Regions from separate parts of the Weizmannia acidilactici genome, predicted to be linked through region 1. Evidence: a T-box and tRNA genes for the amino acid it is inferred to sense, from the RefSeq annotation. Region 1 holds a T-box; the other holds one or more tRNA genes.
The links. The T-box of region 1 lies ahead of GBH70_RS13980 (tryptophan--tRNA ligase). A T-box ahead of a tRNA ligase gene usually reads a tRNA of that ligase, here a tRNA-Trp.
Positions count from the first base shown of each region.

Region 2: it has a tRNA-Trp gene. The T-box ahead of GBH70_RS13980 (tryptophan--tRNA ligase) is inferred to sense a tRNA for this amino acid. The anticodon was not compared.

Region 1 is NZ_BKZR01000045.1:13,339-24,838, reverse strand. It holds gene GBH70_RS13985 (flavin reductase family protein) at 1-306, shown strand, start outside; gene GBH70_RS13980 (tryptophan--tRNA ligase) at 556-1,557, opposite strand; T-box leader at 1,785-1,993, opposite strand; gene GBH70_RS13975 (ISLre2 family transposase) at 2,189-3,553, opposite strand; gene GBH70_RS13970 (ABC transporter ATP-binding protein) at 3,998-4,642, shown strand; gene GBH70_RS13965 (ABC transporter permease) at 4,762-5,598, shown strand; gene GBH70_RS13960 (sensor histidine kinase) at 5,595-6,704, shown strand; gene GBH70_RS13955 (response regulator transcription factor) at 6,701-7,315, shown strand; gene GBH70_RS13950 (Gfo/Idh/MocA family protein) at 7,746-8,981, opposite strand; gene GBH70_RS13945 (nucleotidyltransferase family protein) at 9,360-10,403, shown strand; gene GBH70_RS13940 (glycosyltransferase family 4 protein) at 10,400-11,500, shown strand, end outside.
Region 2 is NZ_BKZR01000011.1:66,579-78,078, forward strand. It holds gene pflB (formate C-acetyltransferase) at 1-1,498, shown strand, start outside; gene pflA (pyruvate formate-lyase-activating protein) at 1,599-2,345, shown strand; partial or broken gene GBH70_RS05935 (glutathione-dependent formaldehyde dehydrogenase) at 2,388-2,788, opposite strand; partial or broken gene GBH70_RS17785 (hypothetical protein) at 2,828-2,914, opposite strand; gene GBH70_RS05940 (NADPH-dependent FMN reductase) at 3,063-3,596, opposite strand; gene GBH70_RS05945 (DUF6241 domain-containing protein) at 3,622-4,155, opposite strand; gene GBH70_RS05950 (DUF2705 family protein) at 4,304-5,284, opposite strand; gene GBH70_RS05955 (ABC transporter ATP-binding protein) at 5,281-6,192, opposite strand; gene GBH70_RS05960 (GDSL-type esterase/lipase family protein) at 6,189-6,992, opposite strand; tRNA gene GBH70_RS05965 (tRNA-Leu) at 7,460-7,542, opposite strand; gene GBH70_RS05970 (LLM class flavin-dependent oxidoreductase) at 7,679-8,692, opposite strand; gene GBH70_RS05975 (zinc-dependent alcohol dehydrogenase family protein) at 8,830-9,957, opposite strand; tRNA gene GBH70_RS05980 (tRNA-Leu) at 10,185-10,267, opposite strand; tRNA gene GBH70_RS05985 (tRNA-Cys) at 10,278-10,351, opposite strand; tRNA gene GBH70_RS05990 (tRNA-Gly) at 10,357-10,431, opposite strand; tRNA gene GBH70_RS05995 (tRNA-Gln) at 10,435-10,506, opposite strand; tRNA gene GBH70_RS06000 (tRNA-His) at 10,515-10,590, opposite strand; tRNA gene GBH70_RS06005 (tRNA-Trp) at 10,601-10,674, opposite strand; tRNA gene GBH70_RS06010 (tRNA-Tyr) at 10,680-10,764, opposite strand; tRNA gene GBH70_RS06015 (tRNA-Thr) at 10,773-10,848, opposite strand; tRNA gene GBH70_RS06020 (tRNA-Phe) at 10,852-10,927, opposite strand; tRNA gene GBH70_RS06025 (tRNA-Asp) at 10,949-11,024, opposite strand; tRNA gene GBH70_RS06030 (tRNA-Met) at 11,039-11,112, opposite strand; tRNA gene GBH70_RS06035 (tRNA-Val) at 11,122-11,197, opposite strand; tRNA gene GBH70_RS06040 (tRNA-Glu) at 11,213-11,287, opposite strand; tRNA gene GBH70_RS06045 (tRNA-Ser) at 11,304-11,396, opposite strand; tRNA gene GBH70_RS06050 (tRNA-Asn) at 11,404-11,475, opposite strand; rRNA gene rrf (5S ribosomal RNA) at 11,483-11,500, opposite strand, start outside.

The DNA.
Region 1 (11,500 bases):
GCTAAAGTGCGGGCGGCCAACAACTTTGCTGTCAGCATTCTTTCCAGCGAGCAAAAAGCGCTGTCCCAGCATTTTGCCGGACAACGACAAAGTAAAGAGACGGTCGACTTCGATGGGTTCATGGGGTGGCCCGTCATCAAAAACGCTTTGGCATACATCGCTTGCAAAGTTCATGATGCCCGTCAAGCGGGGGACCACGTTTTGTTCCTCGGCGAGGTCGAGCATTTATGGGCGCGCTCCGGACGGCCGCTAATCTTTTATCAAGGCCGTTATCATGCGTTGCAGGACATGGAAGATAAAAAATAGGAGGCGGGCTTGCCTCCGTGAAGAAGTACATGTTTGTCCCGGTACCGGCTGATGTACGGCAAGCGCTTGGCGGGTTTGCCTCCGTGCAAATGAACATGTTTGTCGCCGCCGGCCGCGGAGCCGCCTCACGGCCCCGCCGCCAGCGCCATCCAAAAGAAAGGCTTTCATCGCCGCCCCCATCAGCGGTTCATTAATTCCCGCGGAGACCCGAACGGTTTGCAACGGGCTGGTACCACGGCAGGCCGTTTTTTATAAAAGGCGGCCGATTTTTTTGCGGATGTCGTTCATGAACGGACGGGCGATTTCACGCGCTTTTTCCGCGCCTTCCGCCAACCACTTGTCGAGCTTCGCTTTGTCGTCGATCAATTCGCGATAGATGCGGCGGGGTTCCACCAATTTGCGGTTTAAGAGTTCAAACAACATGTTTTTCACTTCGCCGTAACCGATGCCTTCCCGATAACGGCGAGCGAGCGCTTCGACTTCTTCTTTTTCCGCAAAACCCCTGTAAATATGAAACAACGTCGATTCTTCCGGATCTTTCGGTTCTTCCGGCGGCTTGGAATCGGTTTTAATGCGGAAGATCAATTTTTTCAACGTCTTTTCGTCGCTGAAAAGCGGAATGACGTTACCGTAACTTTTGCTCATCTTGCGGCCGTCCAGACCGGGGATGACGGCGGTCGCTTCATCGATGAGCGCCTCCGGCAAGCGGAAGGTCTCGCCGTAGGTGCGGTTGAAGTTTTCCGCGATGTCCCGGGCGATTTCCACGTGCTGAATTTGGTCTTTTCCAACGGGGACGAGGTCGGTTTTAAACAAGAGGATATCGGCCGCCATCAGCACGGGATAGTTGAAGAATCCCATGTTCACTCCGGTATCGGGATCACGCCCCGCTTTCAAGTTTTCCTCGACCTTCGCTTTGTAGGCGTGGGCGCGGTTCAACAGCCCTTTGCTCGCCAGGCACGACAAAATCCACGTCAGCTCGAAAATTTCAGGGATGTCGGATTGCCGATAAAACAGGACTTTATCGGGATCGAGCCCGAAAGCGATCCAAGCGGCCGCGATCTCATAAGTGCGGTCGTGGAGTTCTTTCGGATCGCGCATCGTCGTTAACGCGTGGTAATCCGCGATGAAATAGACGGGCTTGACGCCGGGCTCTTGGGTCAGCTCGATGGCCGGACGGATTGCGCCGACATAGTTGCCGATGTGCAAATCGCCCGTCGGCTTAATTCCCGTTAATACAATTTTTCCTTCCATTTGCAATCAACCTCCTCGAAACCTCTATTTTGAACGGCCCCACGGTTTATGCGGGATCAACAAGGAAGAAGCGGGTTCAATTTAGAGGCGAACCGGTTTAAGGAATTCTTTCGACGATCGGAACCTCCCGGAAGAGTCGAGCGCATTCCTTTGCAGGAAGCGGGTATTCGGCAACGCGTGGGGGTTCCGATTGTTTGCCCCGTTAAATAATGGAACCCCCGCCCTGAAAAAAGGACGGGGGAACCCGTGGTGCCACCTTCATTCGTTCATCGCGAACGCGCTCGTTGTCATAACGGTTTGAACCGCCGACGCCTACTGAACGTTCGGGTCGGAGCTCGGAAGCCCATTCGGCGAAACGGATATACCGGCTTTCCACCCGCCGCCGGCTCTCTATCATACCCGGATTTCGCTTACTCTTCTTCGTCATCGCTGATGCCTTATGTTCGATTGTGCGCCATCCTACAACGATGCACTTCTTTTGCTCAGTAATCTTAAGCCAAGTTCGGCGAAAAGTCAAGGCGTTGCCGGGAAAAGATGCAGTCAAGCTTTTGTGGGCATCTTTTTTGTACAATCCATTTTGTAAGCGCTCTTCTATTTTCTTGGTCTTCTTGCTTTAGATCTCTCCAAGTTTTTAAAAACCGATCAGCCCTTTCAAAGCGCGGTGAATCATCGTGCCTGAAGATTGTTTCATATAGGGGATGTTGTCGCGTACATCATTTACGATTTGCTTGGTCAGCCTTTTACGGGTTTTGGTCTCTGGAGCCTTACGACCCGAACCGTTTGTTTCACGGTTCGGCACCCATTGCCCAAACCACGTTTTGACCTCCAACCGATCCTTGTCGGCAATTATCCATTGGGTCATCGCCTCTACACCGGCTGCACTCCAACTGCGCCCCTGTTTGAGGCGAGCCGCAAATTGGCTCATCAAGCCTTCCGAAGCCCCCATCGTGCACAGCCTGTGCGTGTCTATCCCTTGCGCTTCGAGCCACGCTTTATAATCCCGTAACGCTTCTTTATGATTCGTGATATACGCGATGAACGCCTCCAGCTTTGTTTCGCCTTCCGGTGTAGCCATCGTTCCCACGGCACTGTTCAACTCCACGATCAACCGCTCCGGATCATTCTCGTTCAGCGCCCGTCTCATCGTGGAATAGCGCGGATGATCTTTCATGATTAGATGCAAATCGCGGGCGACATGGAACCGATCCAAATGATAAAACGCCCGGCCCTTGAAGTCATCTTGGCAAGCCGAAATCCAACCGGCTCCATCCCCGTTAATGACCAACTTCGTTTTCGTCGCGTCATAGTCGTAGTGCTGCTCCAAGAAGCTTTCAAAGCCTTCCCAAAACGGCTCGGAGCCCGTGTGGAAATAGTGCCGTTTATTCTTCAATTTCCGCCGTTTGGAGCCGTCTTGTTCCCAACCCGTATGGACTAAAGCGATCTTAAGTTCTTTCGCCTTTTTCTTCTTGCCGCCCTTTTCTTTTTGCTGTTTCACAAATAACCCGTCCACCTCGACAAAAAGCACCTCAGGCGCGGGTTGTTTGGACTTCGGCTCACACACCTCGGATGCGAGGAGATGCTGACGCAACGCTTCGTGGCTCATGGGGGCATACCCTAAGAATGTCTCCAATTGCTTCACGGCGTGGCGGTAAGACGGACCGGCCACGGCCAAGGCCATTGCCCATTGTTCAAGAAGCGGGCTGAATCCCTTGCGGCCGTCAAAAGCCAGATACTGATCCAATAAAGCGATATAACGACCATTTTCCCGGTCTTGATAATAGTTGCGTTTGATGGTCAACGGACCGAACATCGTATCGATGTGAACGTCGCGCCGATCTTTCAAGCGAAAGCGACGTTTATCCCGCGCTTCGGCGATTTCGGCATCCATCTGTTCCAAAACCATCGTCAAAACCTTGCCAAACATCTCCTGTAACACCTGAAAGACATGGCGTTCAAGCTCTTCTAAAGTCGGGTATTTCGGGTTATAATGTCTCATGTGAGGGCCTCCTTTGTACGGTTTTTTTGGACAAACTCATTGTACAAAAAAGAGGCCCTCATTTCTTGTTTTTCCTGCTTTCTCTTACTGAACGATCGCCTGATGGCCTTGGTGGCTAGGACTGGATGAAGATCATCTGCTCCTAGCCATCAAGGTCTATTTATTTAACTAATATTACCATTTATTCCTTTCCTTGCTCCCACAATTATTTTACTCCTACCCGGGAAAAGAGCGCCCATCGTCCGGCGCTCCGTGAAAGGGCGCCGGAGCGGAGGCAGGCTTCGGGGCTCCTCATAAAGCCGCTGGCTGCGCGCTGATGAGGCCCCTGGATGAAGGCGTCAAAGATCGCCCATGAGGTGACATTTGTCATGATGAACGGATGACAACCCCCACTGGCCGCCGTGTGGCCTATTTTTTTATGCTGGCGATAAAGGAGGGGGACCGATGTATCCGGTCGTGAAATTAGAGAAAGTGACAAAGATCGAAAAGGGAAAGACGATTCTCGACGATCTCAGCTTTGAAATCGAAAAAGGCGGCGTGACGGCGCTCGTTGGACCGAACGGCGCGGGCAAAACGACGCTCCTCTCGATCTTGCTCGGCATCAGGCGGCCGACGAGGGGAAACGTGACGGTCGCCGGCCGCCCGCCCGGCCATCCGGAAGCACGAGTCAAAATCGGCGCGGTTTTTCAGGAAGCACCGTTCATTGATTACATCAAAGTCCGGGAGATGATCGACCTATGGCGCGCCTTTTACCGAAAGCCGTTAACGGCGGATGCGCTCATTGAAATGGCCGGTTTGAGCGATGTCGCCGATCAATACGCCCGTCGGCTTTCCGGCGGTCAGAAGCGCCGGCTTGAGTTTGCGTTGGCGATGGCCGGCGATCCCGACATTTTGATTTTGGATGAGCCGACGAACGGGATGGATGATGCCGCAAAAACGCGTTTTTGGGAGATCGTTTGCCGTCTAGGACGAAGCGGAAGAACCGTCCTTTTCACCGCCCATTCAGCTGAAGAAGCGGCGCGGTGGGCGACGCGCCTGATCGTATTGAACGCCGGGCGGCTCGTTGCCGTCGGGGAGCCAAGCGCCTGATAGGCCCGTTTGGAACGGGCGGGACACCCACCGACTTGGACGGCCGCGGATTGGAATGACCGGACCTTGCGCGGGATCGAAACAAAGTAAACGAAGATGGGAAGGAGCCATGGGACGGGATGAAGCGGTCGACGGGGAATACCGCCGCCATCGAGGAATTTGTGCGGCTCAAGCCTGGCTGCGAGAAACCCAGGAAGCAAAGGAGGGGAAGAATGGTGCGCGCGACGCTGTATTTATGCCGCATCGAGCTGTTGAAAACGTTTCGAAATCAATATTTTATATGGCCGTCCTTGTTTTGGCCGTTGTTGTTTTATTTTATCTATACGGATGTCGTGGCGGTTCCGAATCGGTACGGCGGCGTCCGTTGGGCGGCGTTTTTTCTCATGTCGATGGCCTCATTCAGCATCCTGGCCCAGTCGCTCAGCGGGTTGAGCCTTCGTTTCGCCCAGGAAAAGGAAAGCGGATGGGCACGCCGGTTATGGATCACGCCGCTGCCGAGAGGCGGGCACCTGCTGTCCAAGATATTCGCGCAAATGGTGCTTAACGCCTTTATCCTTTTGTTCATTTTTCTCGCCGGCGCAGTCGTCAACGGCGTCCGCCTGCCGGTCGAGGCATGGATCGGTTGCTTTGTATGGCTTTGGTCAGGCGGTTTGACCTTTATGGCGCTCGGCCTTTTTATCGGAACGGCGGCCAACGCACAATTGTCGAACGCTTTAACCAACGTTTTGTATCTCGGGCTCGCCTTGGCGGGCGGGTTATGGACGCCGCTCCCCTATTTACCCAAAGCCTTGCAGGCGATCGGCGTATGGCTCCCCTCCTTTCGCTACGGGGACGGAGCCTGGCGGCTGCTGTCCGGTGAAGCGCCGTCCGCCATGGATATCGGACTCCTTGTTGTCTATTTTCTCATTTTTGTCGTATTATCGATTTATAGCCTTGCAAGAAAGAAAGAGGGATGAGCGTGTGGCAGCGGCTTCGCGCGGAATTAAACCCGCTCATCTGGCTCGTCTATTTGTTTTTTCCGGTGTGCGATTTGATCGGCCGACCGTTTTCCGAAGCGGTATATGGTTACGCCGCCTTGATTCTTTTTGTCTATTTCTACCGAAAGAGCTACCAGGATTGGGCGATTCGCTTTCGCTATCTCTTCCTTCAATGCGTCATCATCGCGGCGTTCACTTGGCTATATGGAGCCGAATATTTTTCCTTGTTCATCTATCCGGTATCGCTCTCAGGAAACGACCCGCGTCCGAGGACCAGTTACTATGTTTATGCGACGGTGTTTTTCGCGGTTGCCGTTCTTTACAGCTTCGGCCGCATTCCGCACGATGTGAATTTTTTCTTGAGCAGCGTTCCGACCATTCTGATGTTGCTTTTGATGCCCGTGGTTGTGCGCTCGCTATCTCAATACATAAGAGTGGCGAATGAACTGGAGGCGGCGAACAAAAAGATTCAAGCGCTGGTCAAACAGGAAGAACGCCAGCGCATCGCCCGCGATTTGCATGACACGCTCGGCCAGTTGCTGTCCATGATGGCGTTAAAAAGCGAACTGGCCGGTAAACTGATCGATCGCGATCCGGAACGGGCAAAGCGGGAAATTGCCGACGTTCATCAAACGGCGCGCGCGGCGCTAAAAGATGTCCGCCACATTGTCAGCTCGATGAAAACGACGTCGTGGGACGACGAAATCCGCTCGGCGCGGGAGATCTTAGATGTGGCGGGCATTGTCTGCCGCTATGAGCGGACGGGCCTGCCCCGGTGGTCCCCTTTAAAAGAAAGCATATTAAGCTATATTTTGCGCGAGCTCGTCCATAACATCGTGAAACACAGCCGCGCGAAGACTTGTTCCATCATGATCCATCACGAGCCTGAAACCATTTTTCTCATTGTCGAGGATGACGGAATCGGATTTTCAGAAACATCGAGCGGCGGCAGCGGCATCATCGGGATGCGGGAACGGCTCGCCATGGTGGATGGCGCGCTCGTCTATGAACCGACATCCCGCGGCACGCGCGCCGTTATTACGGTACCCGTGACAGCGGCGCAAGCGGGGAGGCGTTCAGAGTGAGGGAGAGAATTCGCATCGTCATCGCGGAAGATCAAGGCATGCTGCGCAGCGCGATCGCCACGCTCCTCAATTTGGAAGACGATTTGGAAGTGGTCGGCGAAGCGTCGGACGGCGCCGAAGCGTTGGCGTTGATAGAGGACAAGAAGCCGGACGTTTGCCTGATGGACATCGAAATGCCGGGCATGAACGGGCTGGAAGTGGCCCGCCGATTAAAAGAAATCGGCGCGGAGACGAAGGTCATCATCGTGACGACGTTCGCCCGCCCCGGTTATTTCTGCGCCGCTTTAGAGTCGGGCGTCCACGGCTATTTGCTCAAGGATACGCCGAGCGATGAACTGGCCGAAGCGATCCGCCTCATCCATAACGGCCGGCGTGTGTTCAGCCCGGATTTATCCTTTGAGTGGATCAAAGCAGAGCCGCCGTTGACGGAAAGGGAGTTGCAAATTTTGCAGTTGGCCGCGGCCGGGAAGACGTCCGCCGAAATCGCCGGCGCGTTGTACCTTTCCAACGGGACGGTGCGCAACTACATGTCCGAAATCTTGCAGAAGCTGGGTGCGAAAAACCGTGTGGAAGCGATCGCGATCGCCAAAAACAACGGATGGCTGCCCTAAAAACCGTTTCCGTTCTTTCAAAGTATCAACTGCAACGCCGTCATGTTTTAAGAGCTTTGGCCGCTTTATAACGCATCGTCTTGAAAAGATTTCTTGAGACGGGAATGAAAGGCGTCGGCGATAATTTACGCTTTTAAAACAGCCTCGTTCGGCAGCGCCTCGTGGACACGCAAGCCGCCGCGACGGCCGGCATGTCGTTCCTATCATCGACATGGAAGCGTCGCATGCGGGAAAGGATCTTTTCTTTTTCTTTGCGTAAAAATGGTTTCGTTCGTTCCTCCGTTTCAAACGCAAAAACCGCCAACCCCTAATCGGTTGGCGGTTTTTTACGTGATTTTGCTCAAAACGGCCCGTGTGGCACGATTCGATCAGGCTTCTCCGCACAAGCCGTCCCGTCTGTTCGCAAACAGTCTCCCGCGCCGCGCGGCTTTTATTCTTCACACCGCCCCGTCGAAGCCGTACAGGCCTCGGCTAAGGCCAAATCCGCCACGGCATCGGCGGGCGTCACCAGTCCGCTCCAATCAGAGTCTTGGATCATCCGGCACACCTCCAGAAAGCGGGCCTGCGCCATCGCCTCATACCAACTCTGCCGATCCGTGAGTTCCAATGTCCGCCGATAGGGCCGGCGGCCGGCTGACAAGTGTTTTGAATGGCCGGATGCCGATATTGACGCCGCTGCTGCCCGGACTTTTTCGACGGCCTCTGCTGACGGTTGGGTGGGCACGGCGTCGAGCAGAGCGTCGATCCAGTCCGCCTGTCCCGCCGTCAGCGTACCTTCGATATACAGCCGTTGGGGAATCCAACCGTCGAGCACGATTCGGCCTTGCGCACAGTAGACATCCCATTGCGTCGACTCGGGTGCGTCCGAGTCCATGACGAAACCGTGGTAGTAGTGGACCGGGATGTACTCATGAGGAGACGGAGCCCCTGTCTTTTGCCTCGTGTTTTGTCCTTCTTGTAAATCATCCCGCCCTGTCCGATCGCGGTGAAGCACGCTCGCCCACATGCGCGACGATTCTCCGTTGGCTTCCGTTAAGGCGAAGCCTTGGGCTTCTACGGCGTCGCCGAACCAATGGCGGCCGACTTCAAAGAAGTGAACGCCGTGTTCGATGAAGAGCCCCCCGCTCCGTTCACGGTCCCAGAACCAATGGCCGGATGCGACGCGGTGTGCGCTGTTGCGCAGACTGGCGTGGTATACCCGGCCCAGCAGGCGGTGGCGGATGATCTTTTCAGCCGCTTCCACCAGAGGGTTGTACCGCAAAACCAGGTTGACGGCGAATGCGCGCCGCTGTTTCTTCGCGAGCCGGGCAAGATTTTCTAAAGCGGTTGCATTCAGTGCGCCCGGTTTCTCCACAAGCAGGTGTTTGCCCCGCTTGAGCGCCAGTTCGCCGAGCGGCGCATGAAGGCGGGGCGGTGTGGTCAAGATCACCACGTCGATATCCGGATCCTCGATAAGCTGGGAAGCTTCCCGAAACTCGCGCGGGCGTCCGGCCTCGGAGCGGTGAAGGCGATAGGCGCTTATTACGCTTTGGCGTTTTTCGTCCGTGCGGCCGGCGACGGCTGCCAATTCAAATTCAGGCAACGGGGCGAGCGCGCCGGCTAGGAATGTCGCAAAAGCGCCCGCGCCGGCAATGCCGACGCGATAGGGCGGATGCGGAGTAGGCATCGGCGTCTTCACCTCCCTCCATTCTGCATAATATACCACATTATGTCGACAACATGAATGGTCAAGCAGACACGGACCGCCGTAATCCCAGTTTGAGAGCCGTTCCCGCCAAGGACGGTTAGGCGGCCGAGTTGAAGCCAGACAAGGGATCAGCAGGACCGCGGCGACGCCCAGCGCCAACGACGGTAAGGGGAAATACCGGGTGTCAAAGCGTTTGACTTGCCATTCCATGGGAATATTATGTATACTATTAGCATCCAGAACTGTTGAGTGCTAATAAAAGGTTTTCACAAGCCTCACGTCTTTTATTTTCTCATTCATACATCTGTTTCGGTCTTCGTACGGCACGAATCTCGAATCTAATGGAGGGATGGCAAAATGAAAGCATTGCTTTTAGCCGGAGGTTTGGGCACTCGACTTCGTCCTTTAACCGAAAATTTACCGAAGCCGATGGCGCCCATCGCGAATCGCCCTTGGTTGGAACATCTCATCACCCATTTGCGTGAACAAGGCGTCGACCACTTTGTCATGGCGGCGCGCCACTGCTCGGATGTGATTCGTCGCCATTTCGGCGACGGCCGCCGCTGGGGAGTGAAGATTGAGTACGCGGTTGAACCGTTCCCCATGGGGACGGCCGGAGCCATCAAAAACGCGGAACGCTTCTTTGATGACTGCTTCCTGGTGTTCAACGCCGACATCGTCCATCTGCCGGAGCTGATCCCGCTGCTCGAATTTCACCGCCAGCACGGCGGCATCGCCACCATTGCCTTGACGGAAGTGGATGATCCGACTTCGTACGGGGTCGTCGAACAAGACGATACCGGACGGATCCTTCGGTTTGTTGAGAAGCCCCGTCCTGAAGAAGCGCCGTCCAACCGGATCAATGCCGGCTTGTACATCCTCGAGCCGGACGTCTTCCGATATATTCCGGCGCAGCGCGAAGTTTCCATTGAACGCGAAACGTTCCCGCGTTTGATTCAAGAAAGTGCCGGCGTCTATGGCATGATCAGCCGCGGCTACTGGCGCGATATGGGAACGCCGAGCCGTTACCGCCAAGTTCATTGGGATGTGCTCGACCGACGGTTTCCCCTTCCCATGCAAGGACGTCAGGTTCAGCCCGGTGTATGGGCAGGGGAAGACGTCGAATTCGGTAAAGGGGTGCTGTTCGTGCCGCCGGTTTTGATCGGCAACAAAGTCAAGATCGGCGACCAAGCGGTGATCGGTCCTTATGCCGTGATCGGCGACAATTGCCGCATCGGCGCCCGCGTCCATTGTTCAAATTCCATCTTGTGGGATCGTTCGGTCGTACGCGACGGCAGCCGTCTCAGCAACAGCATTTTCGGGTACCGGACCGTGGCGCCTGCCGGCGAGGTGTTCAAAAATTCGATCATCAACGATCCCGGAGAGGTGATGCAAGCATGAAGCGGATTGCCTATGTCAGCACGTATCCCCCGCGCCGCTGCGGCATCGCCACGTTCACCGAGCATCTTCGAAGCAGCGTGTGCGTAGCCGGCAGCCGGCGCGACGACGACCCGGTGATCGTGCTCTATAACGAAAACGACGGAGATGGGGCCTATCGGAACGATCCGAAGTTCTGGCCGCTGGCGGCTGAAGACCGCTCGGCGTATAAACAGATGGCGGAACGGGTCAACCGCAGCGATGTGTCGGTCGTGGTTTTGCAGCACGAATTCGGCATTTTCGGCGGCGAAGCGGGTGAATACATATTGGATTTCATTCACGCCTTAAAAAAACCGCTCGTCACGACGTTCCACACCATCTTTGCCGATCCGCAGCCGCCTTATCGGCGGATTCAACAAGAAATCGCCGACGCAAGTAACGCGATCGTCGTCATGAATCGCCGGGCGATCCCGTACTTAACCCATGCGTTTAACTTGCCGGAACAAAAAATCATCTACATTCCGCACGGCGCTCCGGAACCGCGCGACGAGGAGCGCGATCAACTCCGGAGCGAGCTCGGATTTGAAGGGCGCAAAGTCCTGTTCACCTTTGGATTGCTCAACCGCGGCAAAGGCATTGAATCGGTGATCCGCGCTTTGCCGGGTGTCGTCCGTGAAGTGCCGGAGACGTTGTATGTCATCGCCGGCCAAACGCACCCCGAAGTGAAAAAGCGCGAAGGGGAAGCGTATCGCGAGGAATTGCAGGACATGATTCGCCGCCTCGGGCTGGAGGCGAATGTGCGGATGGTCGATCGCTATGTCAGCGAGGAAGAACTGGTCGCTTACTTGACGGCGTGCGACCTTTACATCACGCCGTATCCCGGCATGCAGCAAATCACGAGTGGCACGTTGGCCTACGCGGTCGGCGTCGGCCGTCCGGTCCTCTCGACGCCCTATGAACATGCCCGCGATCTGCTGCGCGGGTGCGAGGAACTACTGCTGCCGTACAACGATATCCCCGCTTGGGAGCAGCAACTCCGCCGCTTATTGTCCGATGACGCGACGATGCGGCATTGGGAGGAGAAAATCAGAGAGATCGGCGCGAACACCTACTGGCCACGC
Region 2 (11,500 bases), on a different contig from region 1:
TCAATGGCTGTATTTTGCATACCTTGCCGCCATTAAAGAACAAAACGGTGCAGCGATGAGCTTGGGCCGCACCTCCACTTTCCTTGATATTTATATTGAAAGGGATTTGAAAAACGGTGTCCTGACAGAAAGGGAAGCGCAGGAACTCGTTGACCATTTCGTCATGAAACTCCGCCTTGTCAAATTTGCAAGGACCGAAGAATACAACGAACTATTCAGCGGCGACCCGACATGGGTTACGGAATCGATCGGCGGGATGGCACTGGACGGCCGCACGCTCGTTACAAAAAATTCGTTCCGCTTCCTGAATACGCTCGACAACTTAGGCCCTGCGCCTGAACCGAACTTGACCGTGCTGTGGTCGACAAAACTGCCGGATAAATGGAAACAATATTGCGCGAAAATGTCAATTAAAACGAGCGCCATCCAATACGAAAACGATGACTTGATGCGTGAAGAATACGGCGATGATTACGGTATTGCCTGCTGCGTATCGGCAATGCGGATCGGCAAACAAATGCAATTCTTCGGCGCCCGTGTAAACTTGGCAAAAGCTTTGCTGTATGCCATTAACGGTGGCATTGATGAACGACTGAAAGTCCAGGTTGCGCCTCCTTACCGGCCGATTACTTCAGAATATCTGGATTATGATGAAGTTATGGAAAAATACGACCGGATGCTTGACTGGCTTGCAGGCGTATACGTCAATGCAATGAACATCATCCATTACATGCATGACAAATATTCTTATGAACGGCTTGAAATGGCGTTGCATGACCGCAAAATTTTGCGCACAATGGCATTCGGCGTTGCCGGCCTGTCCGTTGCAGTTGACTCTTTAAGCGCAATTAAATATGCGAAAGTCAAAGTTATCCGCGATGAAAACGGCCTTGCGGTTGACTATGAAGTCGAAGGTGATTTCCCGAAATACGGCAACAACGACGACCGTGTCGACGAAATTGCTGTAAACCTTGTAAAAACGTTCATGGAAAAACTGAGAAAACATCCGACTTACCGCAATTCGGTTCCTACTTCTTCTATCTTGACGATTACTTCAAACGTTGTATACGGAAAGAAAACGGGAAGCACACCGGATGGAAGGAAAGCCGGAGAACCGTTTGCGCCAGGCGCCAACCCGATGCATGGCCGCGATACGCATGGTGCAGTCGCCTCGCTGAGCTCTGTTGCGAAACTGCCTTATAAATATTCGCTGGACGGCATTTCCAACACGTTCTCCATCGTGCCGGAAGCTCTCGGACATGAAGAAGATACACGCGTATCCAACTTGGACGGCATGTTGGACGGTTATATGGCGAAGAAAGCGCATCATCTGAACGTCAACGTCTTGCATCGTGAAACATTGCTGGATGCAATGGATCATCCGGAAAAATATCCGCAATTAACGATCCGTGTATCCGGATATGCAGTTAATTTCATTAAACTGACAAGGGAACAACAATTGGAAGTCATTAACCGTACATTCCATGAAATGATGTAATCGATAAAAACAAAGGGCGGCATGCACTCCATGCCCCCTCCCCTTTTTTGAAGCCTGAACTTGTGGAAGTCCAGAAATCTAAAAGAAGGATTTGATTTTTATGAAAATCTCAACGAGTATTCATTCGACCGAATCATTTGGAACCGTCGACGGCCCTGGAATCCGCTATGTCGTATTCACGCAAGGCTGCCCGTTGCGATGCAAATTTTGCCATAACCCGGATACTTGGAAAATAAACGAAGGCAAAGAAATGACCGTAGATGAAATTATGAAAGACGTGCAGGACTATTTGCCTTTTATCGAAGCTTCCGGCGGCGGCATTACAGTCAGCGGCGGCGAGCCTTTGCTGCATATCGATTTTCTGATCGAACTGTTTAAAGCATGCAAGGAGATTGGCGTCCATACGTGCATTGATACAGCAGGCGGAAATTTTTCCCACAGCACGCGGTTTATGAAAGGCCTGGATGAATTGATGAAATATACGGATCTTGTATTGCTGGACATAAAACATATTGACCCCGAAAAGCACAAATGGCTGACGGGCATGTCTAACGAGCATATTCTTGATTTTGCCCACTATCTGTCTGATAAACACATCCCGGTATGGATCCGCCACGTGCTCGTTCCGGGTGTGGATACCGATAAAGATTTGTATAAAACATCCGATTTCATCCACTCGCTTCCAAACGTTGAAAAAATCGAAATCCTTCCGTACCACAAGTTGGGCGTATACAAATACGAAGCTCTCGGCATCGACTATCCTTTGAAGGGGATCGAGCCGCCGACAAAAAAAGAAGTGGCACATGCAGAGTATATTTTAAAACGGGAGTTTGAAACCGTAAAGTAAACCGAAAAAGTGCCGGTGTACAGAACACCCGGCACTTTTTCATTACGGCTTCAGTACGACTTTAATGCAATGATCTTCATGGTCGTTAAAATTTTATACGCATCGCTAGCTTTGCCGAGCAATATTTTATGGGTGACAATTTCATTCTGGTCAAACTTTTTTCTCCAAATATCGATAAAAAGTTTCGTCATGTAGTAGAGAGCAGGCGCCTGCCCCATTTTTAATGTAATATTTCGTCCAAACAACCTGCCGAGCGGAGACGCATTATAAATCGACCCACCTATACACACTTGTCAGCTGGATCGTGCCGAATTTGCGGTCCGCTTCCATTGCAATCTGGATGGCACTGATCGTCCCGCCCTGAAGCTTGAGTTTCTGTTCAATCGCTTCAATTGCCGATTTTTTCCGTCCATACCGGCACAGTCAATGACCACATCCGGCCCGACTTCTTCGACAATCCCCATTGGTTCATGTCCGATGATAAATCCCGGCCGGACCGGCAATGTGCCTTTATAAATATGAAAATCCGACCCGCAAATCATCCGCCGATGTATCCATCGAAATATCATCCTGTTTTTTGATAACCGGATCGCCCAACTTCATTCACCAAAATATCTTTCGCGCCTTGAACCGTAACTGCTTTCACACTTATAACCCCCCCGTATACTGGCTATCAATGTATACCCTTCTTTTCTGCTTATGTATACGAGGAAATGTTTATTCCAAGCCTTTTTTCAGCTGCAAAAGCTCCCGGGCAAGCCGCCTGATGCGCGCCTGGATATCGGGGTTTAAAATTTCATTGTCTTCATTAAAATCATCATCAAGGATAAACACATTCCGGACGGCGCAAGTTGCTTTTAAAAACGATAAAACCGGCTTCAGCTGGTACTCGGCAACCAAAAAATGCTTATCCGATCCGCCGTTTATCACGATGCCGCAAACCTTGGACTGGAAAGCATCCCGGTGCAGATGGTCGAGCAGATTTTTCAGAGCGCCGGTAATGGACGCCTGGTAAATCGGCGAACCGAAAACAAGGATATCTGCATCCAACAGCTTGTTTACGGCCTCGATAGTGTCGTCATTATAGTAGGAAAGTGGAAACCCCTTAACAAATTCCACCTCGTAATCTTTTAAATCAAGCAATTCTGTTTCCACATTCGGATCTTCGGCTTTTGCAGCCATCAGCACTTCATAAACGCCGATCGATGTTTTCTCGCCGGTAAGCGAGCCTGATACGCCTAAAATTTTCACTTTCTCCACTTCCTGATGCTCATGATTATTTAAAATTTTTCTTAATGTATGCCGCTTCTTCGGCCGGCGTCAACAGCCTCTGTGCTTTTCCGATATTGCCGTGCTGGTAGGACCATACTTCATTATGGGCTTTGACCGCATTGCTGAAGTCACCTTTTTCCCACGGTTTTAAAATCCTAAGAAGCATGTGCTGCAGTCCGGGATCCCCGAAATTTTTGTTTTGGATGGCCATATATAATGCGTCCACCTTATCCTTCGTAATTTCGGAAACACCCCATTTTTCGCTTGCCTCCACTTTTTGATGCGTCATATTATGTACTTCCTGTACCAATTCATCCTCGCTCATGCTGCTGTATGCCGGCATTTCGTTTTTCGGCGTCTTCTGTCGGAAGCTTGCTTTGATCACGGCTTTCGCTTCCGTTTCTTCCTCCGCTGCCGGCTTTTTCGCGGGTGCCGCCTCTGTGGCGATGGCTTCCCCTTTATTAAAGTAAAAATAAGTGACGCCTGCAATAAACATGGACGCAGCAATCCCCATTCCAACGATAAACCGTTTAATCACAGCATCTCCCCCTTTTGTTTTGCCATAACGGATTTCGCCCCGCTCTATAAAAAATCCTGCTTTATCATTTTATTAATGGTACTGTTCATTTTTACTGTTTTTCTCTGAATTTCACTTTGTTTTCACAGTAGTCCCGCAAATGCCGCGTCTAATAAACATCCCGTTTCATAAACACAACGAAAGAAACAATGAGAGAAAATACAAGCCAGACAGAAAGGACAGCTATTGAGAAGCCGAGCGTCATTCCTTCAACCGGTGGGCTGGACCCGTTTACATAATTGGTCAGCTGGAGATTTACCATAAACAAATATTTCGCGCTCGGCCAGGCGGAAACCATATTCGTGAGGATGGCGCCCGCGATTAACGATGACAGCATGATCCCCATCACAGCAGCTGTGCTTCGCAAAAGGACGGACAGCATAAACGTGAGACTTCCGGCCACAACACAAACAAACCAGGCAAGGCCGAGCTCCATTAACAAATACGACCATTGCGGAACCGAATGCACATGGGTTGTTAATAATTCGTTTCCTTTTGTTGTAAAGCCCGTCAGCATCGGCAGGTTCCATCCGCTGTAACCGAATACGATCCCGGAAATGGCATACGTCAAAACCGCCGTACATAATAAAATAAACGAAACCGAGAGCAGCATCGCGATATATTTGCTGAGGAGGATTTTCCATCTTTTGACCGGCCTTGTCAAAAGCAATTTGATTGTCCCTCTACTTGTCTCGGAAGAAACGATATCGCTCGCCGCCACCATTACAAACAGCGGCAGAAGCAGGCCGATTGCATTTTCGATAAACACCCGCATAAACGTCGGGGCACCCGGCGCGTTCGGGTTAATATTATGGTTTAAATAATACTGTTCCTGGCTTAATGTAATCCGCAAATATTTTTTAAAATCATCGGAAAGGCTTGCAGAACCAAGCCGGTTTTGTGTATCGACAATCTGCTTTTGGAGCTGGACCCTCCAGTCGCTTGTCCCCATTTTTTCCTGTAGTGATTTCGATTCTTTGTACTGTGCATACGTAAAAATTGGAACAAGGCAGGCAATGATCAGGATAATTACAAGGATTCGCTTTTTCTTCCACAGCTTAAGCTGCTCATTATAAATCAACTTGGTCAACGGTGTTCGCCCCCTGTCAGATCCAAAAATAAATCCTCAAGCGCCGGCAGCACAGCCTTCATTTCTTTTACCTCTACCCCGTTTTCAACGAGCTTCCGGTTCCACCCGGCGATTCTGCCTTCATCATAAGGGGTGGCCAAAATACAGCCTTCCCCTTCCGTAACCTGCGTTTCTTCTGCAAGCAGGGCGCGCGCTTTTTCTAGAGGCTCTGCCTTCCAAAAGATGCGCTCTTTTTCGGCAAGCAGCTCGTGGACGCTTCCTGTACGGATCACTTTCCCCTCGTTAATAATGGCGACCTTATCGCACATTAACTGCACCTCGCCCAACAAATGCGATGAAACGAGCACACTCATGCCTTCCTTTCCCGCCAAAGAACGGATAAATTCGCGCATCTCCCGGATGCCGGCAGGGTCCAGGCCGTTTGTCGGCTCATCCAGAATCAATAGCTTCGGGTTCCCAAGCAGCGCCTGTGCAATGCCGAGCCTTTGCCGCATGCCGAGCGAATATGTTTTCACTTTGTCGTGGATGCGCGCGCTTAAATCAACAAGTTCCGCGACTTCGTCAATCCTTTTTTTCGGAATCGACGGATCCATCCTTGCAAAATATTCAAGATTTTCATAGCCGGTCAAATACGGGTACATTTCCGGATTTTCTACGATGCAACCGAGATTTTTCATCGCTTCCGTAAACTCGGTCTGTACATTTTTGCCGGCGATTAAAATTTTTCCGGAAGTCGGGCGGATCAATCCGGTCAGCATCCGGATCGTCGTCGTTTTCCCCGCCCCGTTTGGCCCGAGAAACCCGAACACCTCCCCGGGCCTTACTTCGAAGCTGATGCCTTTAATGATTTCTTTTTTGCCGATTTTTTTATGGACATCAATCACTTGAAGCGCCGGTACATCCGTCATTTTGCATCCTCCTCGCTAAAATGGATCAGGGAAGCAACGCGCTCTCCGATCAGCTTGTACCCGGCTGTGTTCGGATGGAATTTGTCGCTGTACAAATAGTCGTTTGTATTCAATTCAAAAAGGTCAAATGTCGGCACATAGACGATTTTCGGGTAGCTTGCCGCAAGAGATGCAGAATCAAAATTCCACTGTCTGACAATGGCCGACGTCAGTTTGGAACGCTTCAGGTCAATAAACGGATTATAAAGCCCTATATGATAAACCGTTGCCGTTTTGTTGGCCGCTCGGATTGCGGCATAAATCTGCTTCAAGTTGGCCAAATACGGCTTTTCCAATTTTTGAATGTATGCTTCATTCAAATGATCGAGCGCCTCGCCGCCCTGGAATAAATCATTGCCGCCGATTGTGAGCAAAATGATATCGGCATTCCGGAGTTCGCGCCTGATTTGTGGCTTGTTGATCTGTTCAAGCAGCCCGCTAGAAGTAAGCCCTTTAATGCCGTTATTTTGCAGCAGAATTTTCTTTTTCGTTTTTTTCTTTAAATCATCCGCGAGATAGCCGGCATACCCTTTTCCCGACGTATCGCCCGTGCCCCTTGTCAGCGAGTCGCCAATTGCCGTGATGACAATTTGCTTTGTATTGCCGGCTTTTGGCGTGTCCGCACCCGTTCCGGATTTTTCCACCTTTACAGATTTTGCTTCTGTCGTTTGGTCTATCAGCACCGTTCCCAGCCCTGCCAGGAAAAAAAGCGCCGAAACGAAGGAGACAATCGAGATGGCGGAAATCAAATGCCTGTTCATTTGACCATACCTTTCTTCTTTATATACATACAGGATAGCAAAGTGGAAGGAATTTTTGAAATGGGGCGCTTTAACGGAAACCAAAAGCAACATGAATACGTGCACGGCCGGAGCCGGACATGTGGAATACAATATTCATTTTTGTTTTTGAAAAATAGGATTATAATGTGGTTAATGAAAGGTACAGCTTCATCGTATATGCAGTCAAATACGTTTTTCGGGGAATAAAAATAGCAGTTTTGATGAATATACTGCTTGTGGCGCGGGCATATTTGGGTGGCTTGGGTTTAATATAGCGTTAATTCCAACCGTATTACGAAAAAGTATTAACCGGATGGGAATCAGCTCTTATATTGTTATTTCAGAACTTTCATATCAACCATTTATTGAATAATGTATTTCCCCTTAACAAGAAAGGGGACTTTAAAAGCCCGCTAACATGATTGCGGGCTTTTAACAAATAAGTATACCGGTGGTCGGGGTCGAACCGACACGGGATAAACCCACACGATTTTGAGTCGTGCGCGTCTGCCAATTCCGCCACACCGGCAAAATATAATGTGCTGATGGAGATCACTTATATAATTATAACCAGATCTAAAAAATTGTCAACCGGATTTCAAAAAAAGATTTTACAACATCATAACCTGCCCGTTCCGGATTTTCTCCGAAACGGGCTTTTTTCCTTAATCCTGTTTCAGCCCGGCCAGCAATTCATAAGAACGGAGCCGGTCTTCATGGTTGTATATATGTGAAACAAACATCAATTCATCCGCTTCTGTTTCATCAAGTAAATCCTGCAACTTATCTTTAATTGTCTCTTTCGAACCGATAAACGCATATTCGAGCTGGCGCCGCGCCATCTCTTCCTCATAAGGCGTCCAAATGCCTTCCATGCTGTTGACAGGAGGTTGGAGCTGCTGTGATCTTCCCCGGATCACGCCGAGGAAAAACTGGAACAGGCTCGTGGCGGTCCGCTCCGCTTCCTTATCCGTATCCGCCGCGATCCCATTGACGCAAAGCAATACATACGGCTCCTTCAAATAGGCGGACGGCTTGAAATTTTCCCTGTAAATGTACAGAGCATCAAACAGCTGCGCTGGCGCAAAATGACTCGCAAAAGCAAATGGCAACCCGAGCTTTGCAGCTAGCGTCGCGCTGTACGTACTTGACCCGAGAAGCCAGACAGGTACCTCAACGCCTTCTGCCACCACGGCCCGCGCGTAAGTCCGTCGCTCTTGTTCTGTAAGAAAATAGTTCATCAGCTCCTGGACATTGTTTGGAAAATCCATTTCACTGCCCTTTAAATTCCGGCGGAGCGCTAACGCTGTCAGTTGGTCTGTTCCCGGCGCACGCCCAAGCCCGAGGTCAATCCTGCCCGGGTAAATCGAACCAAGCGTCCCGAACTGTTCCGCCACAACCAGCGGCGCATGGTTCGGAAGCATCACCCCGCCAGACCCGACGCGGATCGTATTTGTACCGGATGCAATATATCCAACTAAAACAGCTGTGGCAGAACTGGCCACACCTGCCATATTATGATGCTCCGCCAGCCAAAAGCGCTTGTAACCCCATTTTTCCACATGCCGGGCGAGATCCAAGCTATTTTTAAAAGAATCCGCAGGCGTTTTTCCTGCCAATATCGGGATTAAATCCAAAACAGAAAATGCAATGTCTTTCAGTTCTTTTCGATTGCCCATTGTCCGCTTCCTTTCAAAAACTATTAGAAAGATACATATATTGTAAAATAGCATCTCCCCAATCGGAAGCAATATGCTTTGCCAGCTGTTTGTGCTCTTTGCATAAAGTGAAAAGCTGATTTTTAGAACCAACTGGGTTACTCAAATTTAATAATAATCCTCGATGAATCCCCTTTTGCCAATTTATCGAACCCTTCATTAATCTCTTCCAAAGTTATAAAATCGCTCACCAATCGGTCAACCGGCAAGCGGCCGTTTTTAAACAAATCGATAAAATGGGGAATATCCCTTTCCGGAACACAACTGCCAAGATATGACCCTTTCAAAGTCCTTTCCTCTGCCGTTAGCGTAACATACGGGAAAGAAAAATGATGTTCAGGGTGCGGCAATCCCGTTGTGACGGTTGTACCACCGCGTTTTGTAATCCCGTAAGCCACTTCCATCGCCGTCACTGCCCCCGCCGTTTCAAATACATAATCAAGCCCGCCGCCGGTTGCTTCCAGGATTTTCTTCACAACATCAGCATTTTTAGAGTTAAAGACATCCGTTGCCCCCAACTTTTTCGCCTGTTTTAATTTATTTTCATTAATGTCTACAGCAACCACACGGCTGGCCCCCGCGGAAACAGCCCCGATCAATGCACTTAATCCAACGCCGCCCAAGCCAACAACGGCAACCGTGCTCCCTAACTTTATGCGGGCAGTATTAACAACTGCGCCTACGCCTGTAATTACAGCACATCCAAAAAGAGCCAGTTTTTCAAATGGAATATCTTTGTCCACTTTAATTAAAGAACGGCGCGACACAACAGCGTATTCAGAAAAAGCGGATACGCCGAGATGGTGTTTCACATCCTTTTTTCCTACATGCAGCCGGATGCCGCCCCCGATTAATGTGCCTGCCGTATTTGATGCCGCCCCTGTTTCACATAACGCCGGGCGCCCCTCCTTGCATGGCAAACAATGTCCGCAGCTTGGCACAAAGACACAGACAACATGGTCACCCGGCTCCAGGTCAACCACACCTTCGCCTGTTTTTATGACTTCACCGGAAGCCTCATGTCCCAGCGCCATTGGTAAAGGCCGCGGTCTGCTTCCATTCACGACCGACAAATCTGAATGACATAAACTGGCCGCCTTCATTTTGACTAATACTTCCCCATATTCTGGTTCATCCAGCTCCAATGTTTCAATTTTAATCGGTTTGCTTTCTTCATAAGGCACGGGTGCACCCGATTCCCACAGTACAGCAGATTTAATTTTCATTTCTTCATCTCCCCAGGAAATTCAAGGCATTATGTAATATTATTCCGATTATTATATAACAATGAAATTTTAATTTATATTTCGTTTTTTGTAAACGCTTTTATTCTTTATCTTTCTATACAAACTTGAACTTTCCTATGCCACTGTACATTTTGTTATAAAAAAAACAGCGCCTGTTCGTATTTGGGCGCCGTTTTTATTCATTACGATTAAGTACGATTAAGTTATACCGGTGGTCGGAGTCGAACCGACACGGGATAAACCCACACGATTTTGAGTCGTGCGCGTCTGCCAATTCCGCCACACCGGCAAAATATTGATGGAGGCGGCAACCGGAATCGAACCGGTGATAAAGGTTTTGCAGACCTCTGCCTTACCTCTTGGCTATGCCGCCATCAATGGAGCGGAAGACGGGACTCGAACCCGCGACCCCCACCTTGGCAAGGTGGTGTTCTACCGCTGAACTACTTCCGCATACTGGGCCAGCTGGATTCGAACCAGCGCATCACGGAGTCAAAGTCCGTTGCCTTACCGCTTGGCTATGGCCCAATCAAGTATGGGGCGGATGGTGGGAATCGAACCCACGAATGCCGGAGCCACAATCCGGTGCGTTAACCACTTCGCCACAACCGCCATTTTAAAGTGGCAGGGGCAGTAGGAATCGAACCCACACTGGAGGTTTTGGAGACCTCTGTTCTACCTTTAAACTATGCCCCTGTACATGGTGGAGGGGGACGGATTCGAACCGCCGAACCCTGAGGGAGCGGATTTACAGTCCGCCGCGTTTAGCCACTTCGCTACCCCTCCATATTGCGTGGTGCCGGCCAGAGGACTTGAACCCCCAACCTACTGATTACAAGTCAGTTGCTCTACCAATTGAGCTAGACCGGCCAGTGGTGGCTCGGGACGGAATCGAACCGCCGACACAAGGATTTTCAGTCCTTTGCTCTACCGACTGAGCTACCGAGCCACGTTTATGTATCAAAGTGAATGGCGGTCCCGACGGGACTCGAACCCGCGATCTCCTGCGTGACAGGCAGGCGTGATAACCGCTACACTACGGGACCTTCTATTATGTAAATTGCGGGGGCAGGATTTGAACCTGCGACCTTCGGGTTATGAGCCCGACGAGCTACCAGACTGCTCCACCCCGCGATAATAATATGGTGGAGGATGACGGGATCGAACCGCCGACCCTCTGCTTGTAAGGCAGATGCTCTCCCAGCTGAGCTAATCCTCCTGAATATGTAAGAAATGGTGACCCGTACGGGATTCGAACCCGTGTTACCGCCGTGAAAGGGCGGTGTCTTAACCGCTTGACCAACGGGCCAATGTATAAGTAATAATGGCGGAGAGCAAGGGATTCGAACCCTTGAGACAGCTTTTAGCCGCCTACACGATTTCCAATCGTGCTCCTTCGACCTCTCGGACAGCTCTCCATCATAACTCCGCAGGTAGGATTCGAACCTACGACCGATCGGTTAACAGCCGATTGCTCTACCACTGAGCTACTGCGGAATATCTGGCCCGGCAACGTCCTACT